Regions from separate parts of the Microbacterium sp. NPDC060117 genome, predicted to be linked through region 2. Evidence: riboswitches for the same ligand, from Rfam matches in the RefSeq annotation. Region 2 holds a riboswitch; the other holds the start of a gene.
The links. Region 2 has a riboswitch for thiamine pyrophosphate ahead of thiO (glycine oxidase ThiO). Riboswitches for the same ligand answer to the same signal wherever they lie in the genome.
Positions count from the first base shown of each region.

Region 1: it holds a riboswitch for thiamine pyrophosphate, as region 2 does, so the genes downstream of both, thiM (hydroxyethylthiazole kinase) here and thiO (glycine oxidase ThiO) in region 2, are expected to answer to the same signal.

Region 1 covers NZ_JBHWXR010000004.1:774,447-781,580, reverse strand. The annotation lists gene ACFWCK_RS19300 (bifunctional hydroxymethylpyrimidine kinase/phosphomethylpyrimidine kinase) at 1-1,383, opposite strand, end outside; gene thiM (hydroxyethylthiazole kinase) at 1,380-2,246, opposite strand; TPP riboswitch at 2,237-2,330, opposite strand; gene pheT (phenylalanine--tRNA ligase subunit beta) at 2,473-4,977, opposite strand; gene pheS (phenylalanine--tRNA ligase subunit alpha) at 4,977-6,029, opposite strand; gene ACFWCK_RS19280 (hypothetical protein) at 6,082-6,720, opposite strand; gene ACFWCK_RS19275 (amino acid ABC transporter permease) at 6,810-7,134, opposite strand, start outside.
Region 2 covers NZ_JBHWXR010000001.1:343,219-350,352, forward strand. The annotation lists gene ACFWCK_RS01510 (ThiF family adenylyltransferase) at 1-965, opposite strand, end outside; gene ACFWCK_RS01515 (thiazole synthase) at 962-1,798, opposite strand; gene thiS (sulfur carrier protein ThiS) at 1,804-2,061, opposite strand; gene thiO (glycine oxidase ThiO) at 2,185-3,372, opposite strand; TPP riboswitch at 3,367-3,466, opposite strand; gene ACFWCK_RS01530 (DUF6882 domain-containing protein) at 3,559-4,290, shown strand; gene ACFWCK_RS01535 (HupE/UreJ family protein) at 4,316-5,518, shown strand; gene ACFWCK_RS01540 (DUF4188 domain-containing protein) at 5,566-6,042, opposite strand; gene ACFWCK_RS01545 (TetR/AcrR family transcriptional regulator) at 6,109-6,696, shown strand; gene ACFWCK_RS01550 (N-formylglutamate amidohydrolase) at 6,764-7,134, shown strand, end outside.

The DNA of each region.
Region 1 (7,134 bases), on a different contig from region 2:
CCGGCGGGTCGCGAGCCCGGCGGAGAGCGAGCAGCCGGTGCCGTGCGTGCTGGCGGTGCGGATCCGGGACCCGGGATACTCGCGCACGGGCCCTGCGGGACCGACGAGCGCGTCGGGCGCCTCGTCACCGCCGAGATGCCCGCCCTTCACGAGCACCAGCGCGCCGGTCTCCGCGGAGAGTCGCTGTGCCTGGGCGAGGGCGCCGGCCCAGCTCGTGGCCGCGGTCTCGCGCACGAGAACGGCCAGCTCCGGCAGGTTCGGCGTGATCAGATCGGCCAGCGGGAGCAGGGCGCGCAGCGCCTGCTCCGCCTCCGCGTCCAGCAGCCGGTCCCCGCTGGTGGCGACCATCACCGGATCCAGCACGACCGTGGGCGGCCTGTGCGTCCCGAGCCAGGATCCGACCTCGGAGATCACCGCCGAGTCGGCGAGCATTCCGATCTTCACCGCGTCGACGCGCACGTCGTCGCCGATCGCGTCGAGCTGGGCGCGCAGGAACGCCGCAGGAGGGACGTGCACGCCGCGGACGCCCCGGGTGTTCTGCGCGGTCAGCGCCGTGATCGCGGCCATGCCGTATCCGCCGTTGGCGGCGATCGCCTTGAGGTCCGCCTGGATCCCGGCACCACCGGAGGGGTCGCTGCCGGCGATCGAGAGCACGCGCGGCACGCCGCCCGCGCCCCAGGCCCGCAGCAGCTTGCGCGCGGCGACGCGAGGATCCGGCGCCGCGCACAGCGCGGACACGACCGCGACGCCGGCGGCGCCCGCGGCACGCAGGTCCGCCACATCCTCTCGGCTGATGCCGCCGATCGCAACGCACGGAAGCGGGCTCGCCGCGGCGAACGCGGCGAATCCGCCCACGCCGAGCTCAGGCGGGTGGTTGCGCTTGGTCGCCGTGGGATGGATCACGCCCACGCCGAGGTAGTCGACGGTGCCGGCCGGCAGCGCCAGCGCGGCGTCGAGGTGCTCCGGCCGGTTCGCCGTGAGTCCGACGATCGCGTCGGGACCCAGCAACGAACGGGCAACGCTCGGCGACACGTCCGACTGGCCGATGTGGATGCCGTCCACGCGCGCTCCGCGGCGTCGCGCCTCCACGACGGCGTCGAGACGATCGTCGACGACGAGCAGCGCTCGCCCTGCGATGACCTCGGAGAGCTCGACGAGCTGCGCCACGATCGAGGCGTCATCGGCGTCCTTGTCCCGCAGCTGCACGATCCGCACGCCCCCGGCCACGGCCGCGTCGACCACGGCGGGCACCCCGCGCGCTCCGCTCAGCACCGGGTCCGTGACGAGGTAGAGCGCGAGGTCGTCGGATGTCAGCCTCCGCCGGGTGGTCGTCTCCCGCGCTCCGGCCTGAACCCGGGCGGTGGCGACGTCGACGAGCGTCATGCCGCAACCCCCGACGTCTCGTTCACCGCGGCGTCGACGCGGGCGCCTGCCGGCAGCGCCTCGGGGCGGATCGCGGCGAGAGCGTCGAGCAGGGCGACGGCGAAGGATCCCGGTCCGGCGGACCGCGAGGCGGCGTCCTCGGCGGCGAGCGTGTACACCAGGGTGGCCGCGGAGGCGGCGACGAGGGGGCTGTCGCCCGTCCTGCGCGCCGTCCCGAGGAAGGCGGCCATCGCCGCGCCGAGCGCGCAGCCGCCCCCGGTGACGCGGGTGAGCAGGGCATCGCCGTTCGCGATCCTGATCTCGTGCTCGGCGTCGACGAGGAGATCGACGGGGCCCGAGACGGCCACCGCTCCCCCGGTGCTCCGGGCCAGCTCGCGCGCGGCGTCCGCCGCGGCCTCGGTGCCGTCCAGGGCGTCCACACCCCGTCCGCCCTGACTGCGCCCGGCGAGTGCGAGGATCTCCGACGCGTTGCCGCGGATGAGCGTGGGTCGCAGCGCCAGGAGGTCCTGCGCCAGCGCGGTGCGCACCGGCAGTGCTCCGATCGCGACCGGATCCAGCACCCAGGGCGTCCCCGCCGTCCGGGCGCCGCCGACAGCCTCGAGGCTCGCGGAGCGCTGTTCGGGCGTGGGTGTGCCGAGGTTCACCAGCAGTCCGGACGAGATCGCGGCGAACATGCCGGCCTCGCCCGTGATGTCCACCATGGCGGGAGCCGCGCCGAGTGCGAGCAGCACGTTGGCAGTGAACCCGGTCACCACCGCGTTCGTGATGCAGTGCACGAGCGGGGGCTCCGCCCGCAGCTGCGTGAGAAGGCCCGCGGCGGCTTCCACCACGGACTCGGACGACAATTCCAGACGCGCGTTCATCGCGACATCCCTTCGCTAGTACGACCTAGATCAGGTTCGACGGGTGTGATCTCAGCCGCGGATGCGGCACCCCGTGTCACTGCCGGTCAGTCTAGCCAGGAACCGTTCGGCCTCGCCGCGCAGGTCACGCCCGTCGCGTGATGCCCGCACGACGAGGGAACGCCTGCACGCCGGATCCGCGGATCCGGTCGTACAGGCGTTCTTCGTCGTGCGTTCGTATCACGTCTCAGTCGCGGATCTGGGCTCCGAACCGCTCGGTCGCCACGGCGACGCCCGCGAGCTTCGCCTCGGTCGCCTCGGCGGCCGTCAGGGTGCGGTCGTCGGCCCGGAACCGCAGCGCGAAGCTCAGGCTCTTGGATCCTGCGGGAACACCCTCACCGCGGTAGTCGTCGACGAGGCGGACCGACTCCAGGAGCGCGCCCGCACCCTCGGAGAGGGCGGCGCTCACCTCGGCCGCCGGGACCCCGGCGTCGAGCACCAGCGAAACGTCCTGCGTCGCGGCGGGGTAGGTCGACAGCGATGCCGCGACCACGCGCTCCCCCGCCAGCGCCAGCACGCCGTCGAGGTCGAGCTCGAGCACCACCGCACGTCCGGGCAGGTCGGCGGCGGCCGACACCTGCGGGTGCAGTTCTCCGACATAGCCGACCTCGGTGCCGCGCACCTGCAGCACGCCGGCGCGCCCCGGATGCAGAGCCGCGCGGCTGGACTGCACGACGTCGATCTCGACGCCGGCCGCATCCGCGATCACGCGCACGGCGTCGAGCGCCTCGCTGAGACCGTACTCCTCGGCCGCACGCCCGGGCTGGCGCGGGGTGACGTGGCCGGTGAACAGCGCTGCGACGAGGCGGGCCTGCGGCGGGATCGAGGCGTCGAGGGCCGCGAGCGTCTCATCCGACGGCCTGACGCCGAGCGGCGGCACCTCGTCGGTGCCGTAGACGACGCCCGGCGCGGGCAGGAACACCACGCCGGTCTCGAAGATCGCCAGATCCACGAGGCCCCGTGCGATGTTGCGGTGCGCGATCTGCAGCAGCCCAGGGAGCAAGGAGCGGCGCAGGAACGGCGACTGCCCGTCGAGCGGGTTCGCGAGGCGCACCCCGGGAATGCTCTCCCCGGTGGCCGAGCCGTGCAGGTCGTTCTGCTCCTGCGTGGTGAACGGGAACGCCGGAGTCTCCACGAGCCCTGCAGCGGCCAGGGCGTTCGCGACGCGACGCCGGCCCTGCTGCAGGTCGGTCAGTCCGCGACCGGACGGCGGTGTCGGCAGCACGGACGGGATGCGGTCCAGTCCGTGGATGCGCGCCACCTCCTCGGCCAGCGACCACTTGTCGGTGAGGTCGGGACGCCAGCTCGGCGGGATGACGTTCCAGCCGGAGTCGTCCGCGGTGACCTCGGCGCCGATGGTCTCGAGCGCGCCCGTCACCTCCTCGTCGGTGTAGTCGACGCCGATGAGGCCCTGCACGAAGCCGGCCGGAAGGTCGATGCCCCCGATAAAGACCTCGGCGAAGAGCGCGCCGCCCTCCTCGGTCAGCGTGCCGCCGGCGAGCGAGACCATGAGGTCGGCGACGCGACGTGCGGCGGCGAACGGGATGAGCGGATCCACTCCCCGCTCGAAGCGCTTGGAAGCCTCGCTGGGCAGCTTGTGCCGGCGTGCCGAGCGCGCGATCGTGATCGGATCGAACGTCGCCGCCTCGATCAGCACATTGCGCGTGGTCTCGCTCATCTCGGTCGTGCCGCCGCCCATGACCCCGGCGAGGCCGATCGGACCGGACCCATCCGTGATCAGGAGGTCCTCGGCGTGCAGGGTCCGCTCCTGGCCGTCGAGCGTGACCATCTTCTCGCCGTGCTCAGCGCGGCGGATCACGATGTTCCCGTCGAGCTTGTCCAGGTCGTAGCCGTGCACCGGGTTGCCGAGCTCCAGCATCACGTAGTTCGTGATGTCGATGAGCACGCCGAGCGAGCGCATGCCCGCGAGCGTGAGGCGGGCGACCATCCACGGCGGAGTGGGACGGGACGGATCCACGTCGCGCACCACGCGCGTGACGAACTCGGTCGCGCCGACCGCGCCGCGGATCGGCGAGGCGTCCTCGACGACGGCGGTGCGGCCGGTGCCCGGCTGCAGCTCGGCGAAGTCGCGGTCGGCGGGGTCGCGGAAGGCCGCCCCCGTCGCGTGCGCGTACTCGCGGGCGATGCCGCGGAGCGAGAAGGCGTAGCCGCGGTCCGGCGTGACGTTCACGTCGACCGCGACGTCGTCCAGGCCCAGCAGCGCGATCGCATCGGTGCCGACGGGGGCGTCGATGCCGAGCTCGGAGAGGATCAGGATCCCGTTGTGCTCATCGCCCAGTCCCAGCTCGCGGGCCGAGGCGATCATGCCGTCGGACACGTGTCCGTAAGTCTTGCGCGCGGCGATCGGGAACGGTCCGGGCAGCACGGCGCCCGGCAGGGTCACGACGACCTTGTCCCCGACGGCGAAGTTGCTCGCGCCGCAGACGATGCCGCGGATGCCGCCCTGGGCCTCGCCGACATCGACCTGGCACCACCGGATCGTCTTGCCGTTGGACTGGGGTTCCTCCTCGAAGGAGAGCACCTGCCCGACGACGACGGGGCCGGAGATGTCGAAGCCGTGCAGCTCCTCCTCCTCGAACCCGACGGAGACGAGCGCCGCGAAGACGTCGTCCGGCGTGGCAGTCTCGGCCACATCCACGTACTCACGCAACCACGAAAGCGGGACGCGCATCACACCACCATCCCGAACTGCTCGCTGAAACGGACATCGCCCTCGGCCATGTCGCGCATGTCCTGCACGTCGCTGCGGAACATGAGGGCGCGCTCGACCCCCATGCCGAACGCGAAACCGCTGTAGACGTCGGGGTCGATCCCCGCTGCGCGCAGCACGTTGGGGTTGACCATGCCGCAGCCGCCCCACTCGATCCAGCGTGCGCCGCCCTTGAAGGTCGGGTGCCACAGGTCGAGCTCGGCGGACGGCTCCGTGAAGGGGAAGAAGTTCGTGCGGAAGCGGGTCTTCGCCTCCGGGCCGAAGAGCTGACGCGCGACGTGGTCGAGCGTGCCCTTGAGGTGGGCCATCGAGATGCCTTTGTCAACGACCAGGCCCTCGAACTGGGTGAACACCGGCAGGTGCGTGGCATCGAACTCGTCGGTGCGGTAGACCCGCCCGGGGCACAGCACGTAGATCGGCACCTCGCGGTCGAGCATCGAGCGCACCTGCACCGGGCTGGTGTGCGTGCGCATGACCAGGTGGCGGGAGAGCGGGTCCACGTAGAACGTGTCCTGCTCCTGGCGTGCGGGGTGGTCGACGTCGAAGTTGAGGGCATCGAAGTTGAACCACTCGTGCTCCAGCTCGGGGCCTTCGGCGATCTCCCAGCCCATGCCGACGAACACATCACTGATCTGCTCCTGCAGCAGCGTGAGCGGATGCCGGGCGCCGACGCGCGTGCGCGACGCGACCGCGGTGATGTCGACGCGCTCGGCCTCGAGTCGCGCGGCGGTCTCGGCCTCGGCCAGCTCCGCCTCCTTCGCGGCGAGCGCCTGCGTGACGCGCCCTCGGCCCTGGCCGATGAGCTTGCCGAAGGCGGCCTTGTGCTCGGGCGCCACCTGGCGCATGGACGCGTTGAGGACCGCGAGCGGCGACCCCTCGGCGACATGCGCCGCGCGTGCGGCCTTCAACTCCGCGGTGTCGGCCGCGGATCCGATCGCGGCGAGCGCGGCCTCGACGGCGGTCTGCACCGCCTCGGGGGTGATCTCAGGGGAAGTCTGTGCGTTGTCGGACACGAGAACCGAGTCTACCGGCGCGTCGGCACCCGCCCCGCGCGCCCCCGGCCACTTATAGCGGCCCGAACATCTCCGTGCGCCCCGTCGGCATCCACGACAGGCGCTCGCGCTCCAGGGACGCCGCGAGGAGAGGATCCGCCTGTGTCTGCCGACGCAGAGTCCGCCGCCCGCGACCGACGATCGCGGGCGGGACGACGAGCACCGAGACCAGCAGAAACACCAGTCCGATGTCGACGAGGACCATGGAGAGCACGCGTCCCGAGGTGAGTGCGCCGATCACCAGGAACACGTTGATCAGGAACAGGATCCCGCCTGCCGCCCACATGCCGCCTCGCAGGGTCCCCGGGCCCCGACCTGAGACCGAGATCCCGGATCGCGGTACCCAGTGACGCACCCGGCGCAGGAACCACCCGGCCACCGCTGCGAGGACCGCCCCGATGATCGACCACGTCAGGAGTGGCAGAGTCCGGCCGGTGACGGCGAATAGCACCCCTCCGAACACGACGGCCGCGAAACCGGTGCTCAGGAGAGCCGCCCACATTCCGGCGACCCCGGCCCGCGCGTCGGCGATCTCCCGCAGCCGGGTGGGGAAGTCCGGCGCGTAGCGCTCCCCCAGCTCGGGATCGAGCCACTGCGCGAGCGTCCGGCTCGATGCGGGAGGGTACGCGGAGACCGGTTCGACGTGCGCCATGACCGCGAGGCTACAGGCCGCCGCGGGCGGCGCGAGAGGAACCGGCGCGCTCAGCCCTCCCTCTGAGCGCGCCGGAGTCTTCCTCCTACTCAGGGGCGCGGTCCCCCGCCCGCGTCGAGGTTGCCGGCGCGCCCCTGCAGCGCGATGACCTCGGTCAGGGTCGACTCGTCGTCCGCTGCGGCGTTGCCGCCGTGGCCGTGCTGCACCTTCGGCGAGCGCCGAGTGCGCACCTCAAGCCACTTCGCGACCCCGGAGAGGATCAGGCACATCGAGATGTAGATGACCGCGACGATGAGCCCCGCCTGCAGCAGCGGCCGGCCCGGCTGTCCGCTGAGGTACTTGGCGTAGTAGATGAGTTCGGGGTAGGTGATGATGAAGCCGAGCGCGGTGTCCTTCAGGGTGACCACCAGCTGG
Region 2 (7,134 bases):
GCCGACTCCCGCTCCTGGGAGGTGCGCACATCGACCACGACGAGTCCGTCCGTGCCGGCTCGCAGGCGCGCGGCCACCTCCCCCGCGGAGATGTCGTCCGGGCGACCCACCGACGCCGCGGCGCGACACGCGTCCGCGATCGACTCGAGTCCGGTCACCGGCGGACGGTCCGGATCAACGTCGAAACGCAGCTCGTCCCAGCGCGCGGTCAGCGCGTCGTACCGGGCGAGCCGGCCCACGAGCGGCTCCCCGATCCCGCAGACGAGCTTGAGCACCTCCACCGCCATCGCCGATCCGATCACGCCGCAGAGCGCGCCGAACACGCCCCCGGTCGCGCAGTCCAGCGCCTCATCGTCGGGGAGCTCGGGGAAGAGGTCGCGGAGCATGGGCCCGCGGCCGGGCCAGAACACGCTGAGCTGTCCGGCGAAACGCAGGATGCCGCCCCACACCACGGGGGTGCCGGTGAGCTCGGCGGCGTCGCTGCAGAGGTACCGCGTGGCGAAGTTGTCGCTGCCGTCGAGCACGAGGTCGTGCTCGGCGAAGAGCGCGAGCGCATTGTCCGGACCGAGCCGATCGACCCTCGCCACCACATGCAGGGCGGCGTCGCGGGCCGCTACGGCGTCGCGCGCCGACTCGGCCTTGGGACGGCCGACATCGCCTTCGGTGTGCAGCACCTGACGCTGCAGGTTCGTGCGCTCCACCCGGTCGTCGTCGACCACGGTGATCCGGCCGATGCCGGCCGCGGCGAGGTACTGGATCGCGGGCGCCCCCAGTCCGCCGGCGCCGATCATCAGCACCCGGGCGGCGGCGATACGGCGTTGACCGGCCGCGCCGACACCCGGCAGGGCGATGTGCCGGGCGAAGCGCGCGGCACGCGCCGGCGGCAACGCCGGGCCCGGCTCCACGAGCGCCGGCAGCGCGGCCGGTCTCATCGCCTCGACCTCGGCGACGGCGCTGCGCGTCACAGGTCCTCCTCCGACGGGCGGCGCGCGATGAGTCCCTCGCCGCCGGACGAGGCGAGCGCGAGCGGCCGCTTCGGGATCCGCCCCGCGGCGCTCGCCAGCCGCCCCGCCTCGACGGCGGCACGCATCGCCCTCGCCATCGTCGCGGGGTCGTGTGCGCGGGTGACGGCGCTCGCGAGCAGCACCGCGTCCACGCCGAGCTCCATGGCCAGCGCAGCGTCCGAGGCGGTGCCGACACCGGCGTCGAGCACGACCGGCACCGCGGCGCGATCCACGATCGTCGCGATGTTGTGCGGGTTCAGTATGCCCAGGCCGCTGCCGATCGGCGATCCGGCCGGCATCACCGCGGCGACGCCGACATCCTCCAGACGGCGGGCGAGCGCGGGGTCGTCGTTCGTGTAGGCGAACACGCGGAAGCCATCGGCGGTGAGCTCCTCCGCGGCGCGGAACAGCTCGACCGGATCCGGCAGCAGGGTCTCCTCGTCGGCGATCACCTCCAGCTTCACCCAGTCGGTCTCGAGCGCGTCGCGGGCCAGCTGCGCGGTCAGCACCGCGTCGCGCGCGGTGTAGCACCCGGCCGTGTTCGGCAGCACGCGCACGCCGAGCCGCTCGAGCAGAGCGAACACGGAGTCGCGCCCGTCCGGGGAGAACCGGCGGATCGCGACGGTGGTGATCTCGGTGGCGGAGGCCAGCAGCGCCTGCTCCAGCAGCGCGAGGCTGGTCGCCCCGCCCGTCCCCATGATGAGGCGGGAGGAGAACCGCTCCCCCGCGACGAGGAACGGATCCGCCTCCGCGGAGACGTCGGGATGCCCGGGAGTCGTGTCGATCACGGTCATGACGCTCAGCCGCCCTGCACCGCGGTTACGACCTCGATCTCGTCGCCGTCGGCGAGAGTGCGCAGGGCCCAGCCGCCGCGAGGCACGACGGAGCCGGCGATCGCCGCAGCGACGCCGAGGCGCCCGCCGTCGACCCGGGTTCCGTCGGTGCGGAGTTCGCGCCCGGTGAGCTGCGCCACCAGATCGAGCAGGGACGACCCGGCCGCGACGTCATGGCGGGCGCCGTTCAGCCGGATCGTGGGGGCGGTGGGGGTGTCGGTCATCATCGGCCTTTCTTCAGGGGACAGGGGGTGCGGGGGCGCCGGGAAGCGGGATCCGGGATCCGGGGTGCGAGGCGAGGAAGCGCGCGAGGCAGCGAGCGGCGGGCGGCCCGGCGGACCGGGCGTTCAGGCGACGCTGAGAGCCGGGGCGCCGGTGGCGCACGCAGCGCCGGTGCCGGTACCGGTGGCGGTGCCTTCGGCGGTGGCGTCGCCGGTGCCGTCGAAGCGGAACGGGTCCATCGCGGCCGAGACGGCGGGGGCGACGCCCCGCCCCTCGATGAGGTCCGCGCCGAGCTCGGCGGCCAGCGGCGTCAGCAGCACACCGTGCCGGTCGAACCCGGTGGCGACCACCAGTCCTGGCGCGACGCGGCCGAGCAGCGGCACGGCGTCGGGGCTGCCGGGGCGAGCACGGGCGAGCACCTCCGCGATCTCGCATTCCGCGACGCCGGGCAGGATCCGCTCCGCGTCGCGCAGCAGGGCGAGGACGCCTCCGGCCTGCACGCCCTCCACGCCGCCCTCGCGCACGGTGGCGCCGAGCACGAGCTCTCCGTCCTCCCGCGGCACGAGGTACACGGCGGAGCCGCGCACCAGTCCGCGGACGGTGTGCGTGAGCAGCGGCCGGATCCCGTCCGGCACGCGCAGGCGCAGGATGTCGCCCCACACCGGGCGCAGCGGCAGCGGCGGCACTCCGTCGATGCGCGTCGCGCCCAGACCCGCGGCCACGAGCACCTCGTCCGCGTCCGCGCGTTCGCCGGAGGCCGTCCGAACCCCGGTCGCACGTTCGGATCCCGCCTCCCGTTCGACGGCGGCCACCGCCTCCAGACGCACCCGGGATCCGAGCTCGGCGAGCAGCGCGGCAGCGACCCGGCGCGGGTCGACCTGATGATCGTCGGGGACGAGCAGCCCGCCGGAGACGGCGGGAGCGAGCGCTGGCTCGAGCTCCCTGGCCTGCGACCCCGTGATCCGCCGCACCGCGGCGCCTCGCCGTGCGGCGAGCTCGGCGAGGGTCTCCCGATCGGCGGCGTCGACTCCGAGCGCCAGGGTGGCGGTGCGGCGGTGGCCCGTGCGGAGGCCCGTGCGCCCCTCGAGGGCGGCGATGAAGGCGGGGTAGCGCCCCGCCGCGTCCGCCAGCAGCGGATGCAGGACGTCCTGCCCCCAGGCGAACTCCGTGGTCGGTGCGAGCATGCCGGCGGCGGCGCGGCTCGCCCCCGCAACCGGGTCGGGATCGAACACGGTCACCTCGTGCCCGCGCCGAAGCAGTTCGGAGGCGCTGGCGAGACCGATGATCCCGGCGCCGACGACGATGATGCGCATGACTGTGCCCTTTCCTACGACGGTATGACCCGTATCAGGTTCGGCGGTCGGCACGTGGCCCTCTCAGCCCCTCTGGGCTCCCGCGGACCCCTCCACCCTAGAGGGTCGCGCCGACAGCGGTGCACCGATGACGGCTCCTGGCCGCGCGACTGGCGCATTCATAGGCCTGCGCGGCAGGATGAGGGCATGACCTTCCCCGCCCTCGCGCCCCTCGCCGACCGCGCGGCGCTCTTCGCCGCCCTCCGCCAGGACCAGCTGGTCACCGCGACTGCCGCCCTGGGCGAGCACCGCTGGGACGTCGACCTCGCGGCGGGCACCCTCACCTTCACGTCCGAGACCGATCCGAGCCGCCAGCTCGTCGCGCGCGCATCGCTCGTCGCCACGATCGCCCCGGGGCCCCGTTCGCTGATGTGGGCCTGGGCGCACCCGCAGGGGGGATCCGATCCGTCCGTCGCCGGCCTCCGCGACTACGGCACGACGTACTCGATCGACGCGCTGTCGAACGCGGAGCTGCCGTTCCCGACCGAGGCCGACGCGGACCTGGACGAGTGGATCGCGGGCGCCGCGCATCAGGTCGGCGCGATCGCCGAGGAGATCACCGGACGCTCGCCGTACTACTCCGCCCCGGTCGGCAGCGGCACGCGGGCCGTGTTCCTGCTGGATGCGCCGCTCGCTCCGCTCACGGTCGCCGATGCCGTCATCGCCCTGCCGCGGATCCTGTCCGAACTGACGCTCTCCGACGCGCGCTCCTCCGTGTGGGATCTGGCACGGCTCGCCGGCTGGAGCATGCAGTGGGCCGACGAGGCCTACTCCGCAGCGGTCGTCAGCGACGCGAGCGGCAGCGCCACGTTCCGCTTCGACGAGTACGCGCGCATCGCCGGCATCGAGTCGCAGCTCGGGCAGGTCCCTCAGGCCTGATCCGGGCGATCCGAAGCGACCGCCGATGCGCTCGGTTCCGCGCGCCGCGGTCGCGCTGGCCCTCGCCGTCGCCGCGCTGCTGCTGTCCGCGGGTCCCGCCTGGGGGCATGTCACCACGGTCGCCTATGCCGATCTGACCTCGGCAGGCACGAACGATGTGCGCGTCGAGTTCGACCTCCAGTACGAACTGCTGAGCGCCTCCGCCGCCAAGACGCAGAACGACCCCGCGCTCTTCGCCGACGCCATCGAGCACCCCCAGTCGGGCGGCGAGAACCGGGTGCTCGCCGGCCACGCCGCGGCGATCCTCGCCTACACCACGAAACGATTCACCGTCACGGTCGAGGGCGGCTCGGCCTGTGCGCCGCACCCCGACGGCGCCGCGGTCTTCCACGCGAGGGACGCGACCGACTACGCGCGCTTCGCGGTCCGATACGCGTGCAGTGCCGGGCACGGCGGGGCCTTCGTCGTGCGGAGCGCCCTTTTCCCCGACTCCGAAGGCATGGTCACCGACTCCAAGACGATCGTGACATACGCGGTCGACGGCCGCAGCGGCAGCGCGGCCCTCGACGCCGCGCATCCGCAGTTCTCCACGGCGCAGCCCTGGACCGCGCGTTTCGCCGAGTTCTTCCTGCTCGGCGCCGAGCACCTGCTGACCGGGATCGACCACATCCTGTTCCTCCTCGCGCTCATCATCAGCTCGCGGCGTCTGCGGGACGTGGTCGAGCTCGCGACCTGCTTCACGGTCGCGCACTCGATCACCTTCCTGCTCGCCGCCCTGGGCCTCGTGCACATCGGCGCGAACGTGGTCGAGCCCGCGATCGCGCTGTCGATCGCGGCCGTCGCGGGCTGGCACCTCTGGGAGGAGCGGCTCCGTCGAGCCACGCGGCGTCGCGGAGAGCCGGCGCCGCCACCGTCCCGACGAGCCGCTCTCCTGCGCCTCGGGATCGTGTTCGGCTTCGGCCTCATCCACGGGCTCGGCTTCGCGACCGCGCTGAAGATCGAGGAGCCGTGGTCATGGACGCTGCTCTGGTCGCTGCTCGTCTTCAATCTGGGGATCGAGGCGGTGCAGCTCTCGATCATCCTGGTGGTCTTCCCGCCCCTTCTGCTGCTCCGCCGTCGGATGCCCCGCATCGCGACCGTCCTGGGCGTGGTCGTCACCGCCGTGGTCCTCCTGTTCGGACTGCTCTGGTTCGCGATGCGGATCCTGGGTCTGCCCGGCACGCCCTGAGTCCCCGGCGGCCGCAGGGAACGCCTGCGTGGTCGCCCGCACCCCTCTCAGCGGCCGAGCCGCTGGCGTGCCGTGTTCCGACCTGCGCCCACGGGTTCATGCGCCGTGGCCGCGGCGAGGCCGAACAGCGGCATGTCGGCGTAGATCGCCTCCATCTCCCCCGCGGGCACCTGGTAGGTCTCGTGCCAGACGCCGACGCTGCCGGATCCGAGCAGGGTCCGCATGAAGTCGCGCCACGGCTGCAGGTGCGGCGCGTCCCGATCCGCCGCGAAGCGCTGCAGATGCTCCGGGCTCTCCCAGTACGAGAGCAGGATCGTCGTACGACCCAGCCAGCTCTCGCAGCCGAGCATGCCCGCCTCCGGGTGCTGCGCGAGATGGCGCAGCATCTTCGGCATCTGCCGCGCCACGCGCTGCACACGACCCAGCTGCCACCACTTGTTCGCCCGCATCCCGATGACGAACACCGTGATGTCGCTGCGGTCCACGGCCGCCGTGTACCGGCCGGGAAAGACCTTCGCACTCATCGCCATTCCTTCCGAACGTCGTTATAGAACATTGTTACAGAACGACGTTACGATAGAGTCGGCCTCATGGCAAGACCCATCACGCACGATGCGAACCTGCGTTCCCGGCTCATCGAGGTCGCCTCGACGATGATCGACCGGGATGGCCCTGAGCGCTTCTCCGTGCGCGAGGTGTCACTCGGCGCCGACACCTCGACATCCGCCGTCTACTCGCTGTTCGGCAGCAAGGCGGATCTCATCTCCGCCGTGGTCGCTGACTCGTTCGCGTCCTTCGCCCGCGCTCAGCGCGAGGCGGAAACAGGGGGGCTGCGCGCTCTCGGCGAGGCGTATCGTGCATGGGCGCTGCAGCACCCCGACCGTTACCGGCTCATGTTCAGCGGCGCGATCGCCGGGGCGCCCCACGGCGCCACCGGAGGCCACGGTGATCCGGAGTCCGATCCGGAGCTGGACGCCCTCCTCCCCCTCGCCCGCACTCTCACCGGCGCGGACCGGGTCGATGAGGGCGTCGACCTGCGCAGCACGCTGTCCGTGTGGGCGCAGGTGCATGGCGCGGTGAGCCTCGAGCTCGCCGGGGTCGCCCCGCCCTGGATCGATGCCGAAGCCGTCTACGAGACGGTCCTCGACGCGATCGCCGCGGTGCATCCCGGGCGCTGAGCGTGCCGGCGCTCTGCACGCGGTCGGGCTCACCGCGGGCACTCCGCGGCTGGGTAGCATGAGCCGCATGAGCGCCCTGGATCTGATCCCCGCCGGCCGCACGTTCACCGTCGAGGACATCGTCGTCTACGCGGATCCGCAGCGCCGTTCCCTCGACCAGGCGCTCCAGGACGCCGATGTGCTCGTCAGCTGCCCGCATGCCGGGGCCGCCATCCCCGAGGAGCTCGCCGAATTCCTCTCCCCCGCGCTCACGCGGCGGCTGCAGTACGACTTCACCGACGTCGCGACGGCGGCGATCGTGCGACACTGGGCAGCTCAGGATCCTCGGGTCGTCGCCGTGATCAACCCGCATCCCCGGCTCGTGCGCGACCCCAACCGGGCCAGGCCTGCGGACGTCGCCGCCGATCTGACGACGGCGATCGAACGCGTGCGCACCGC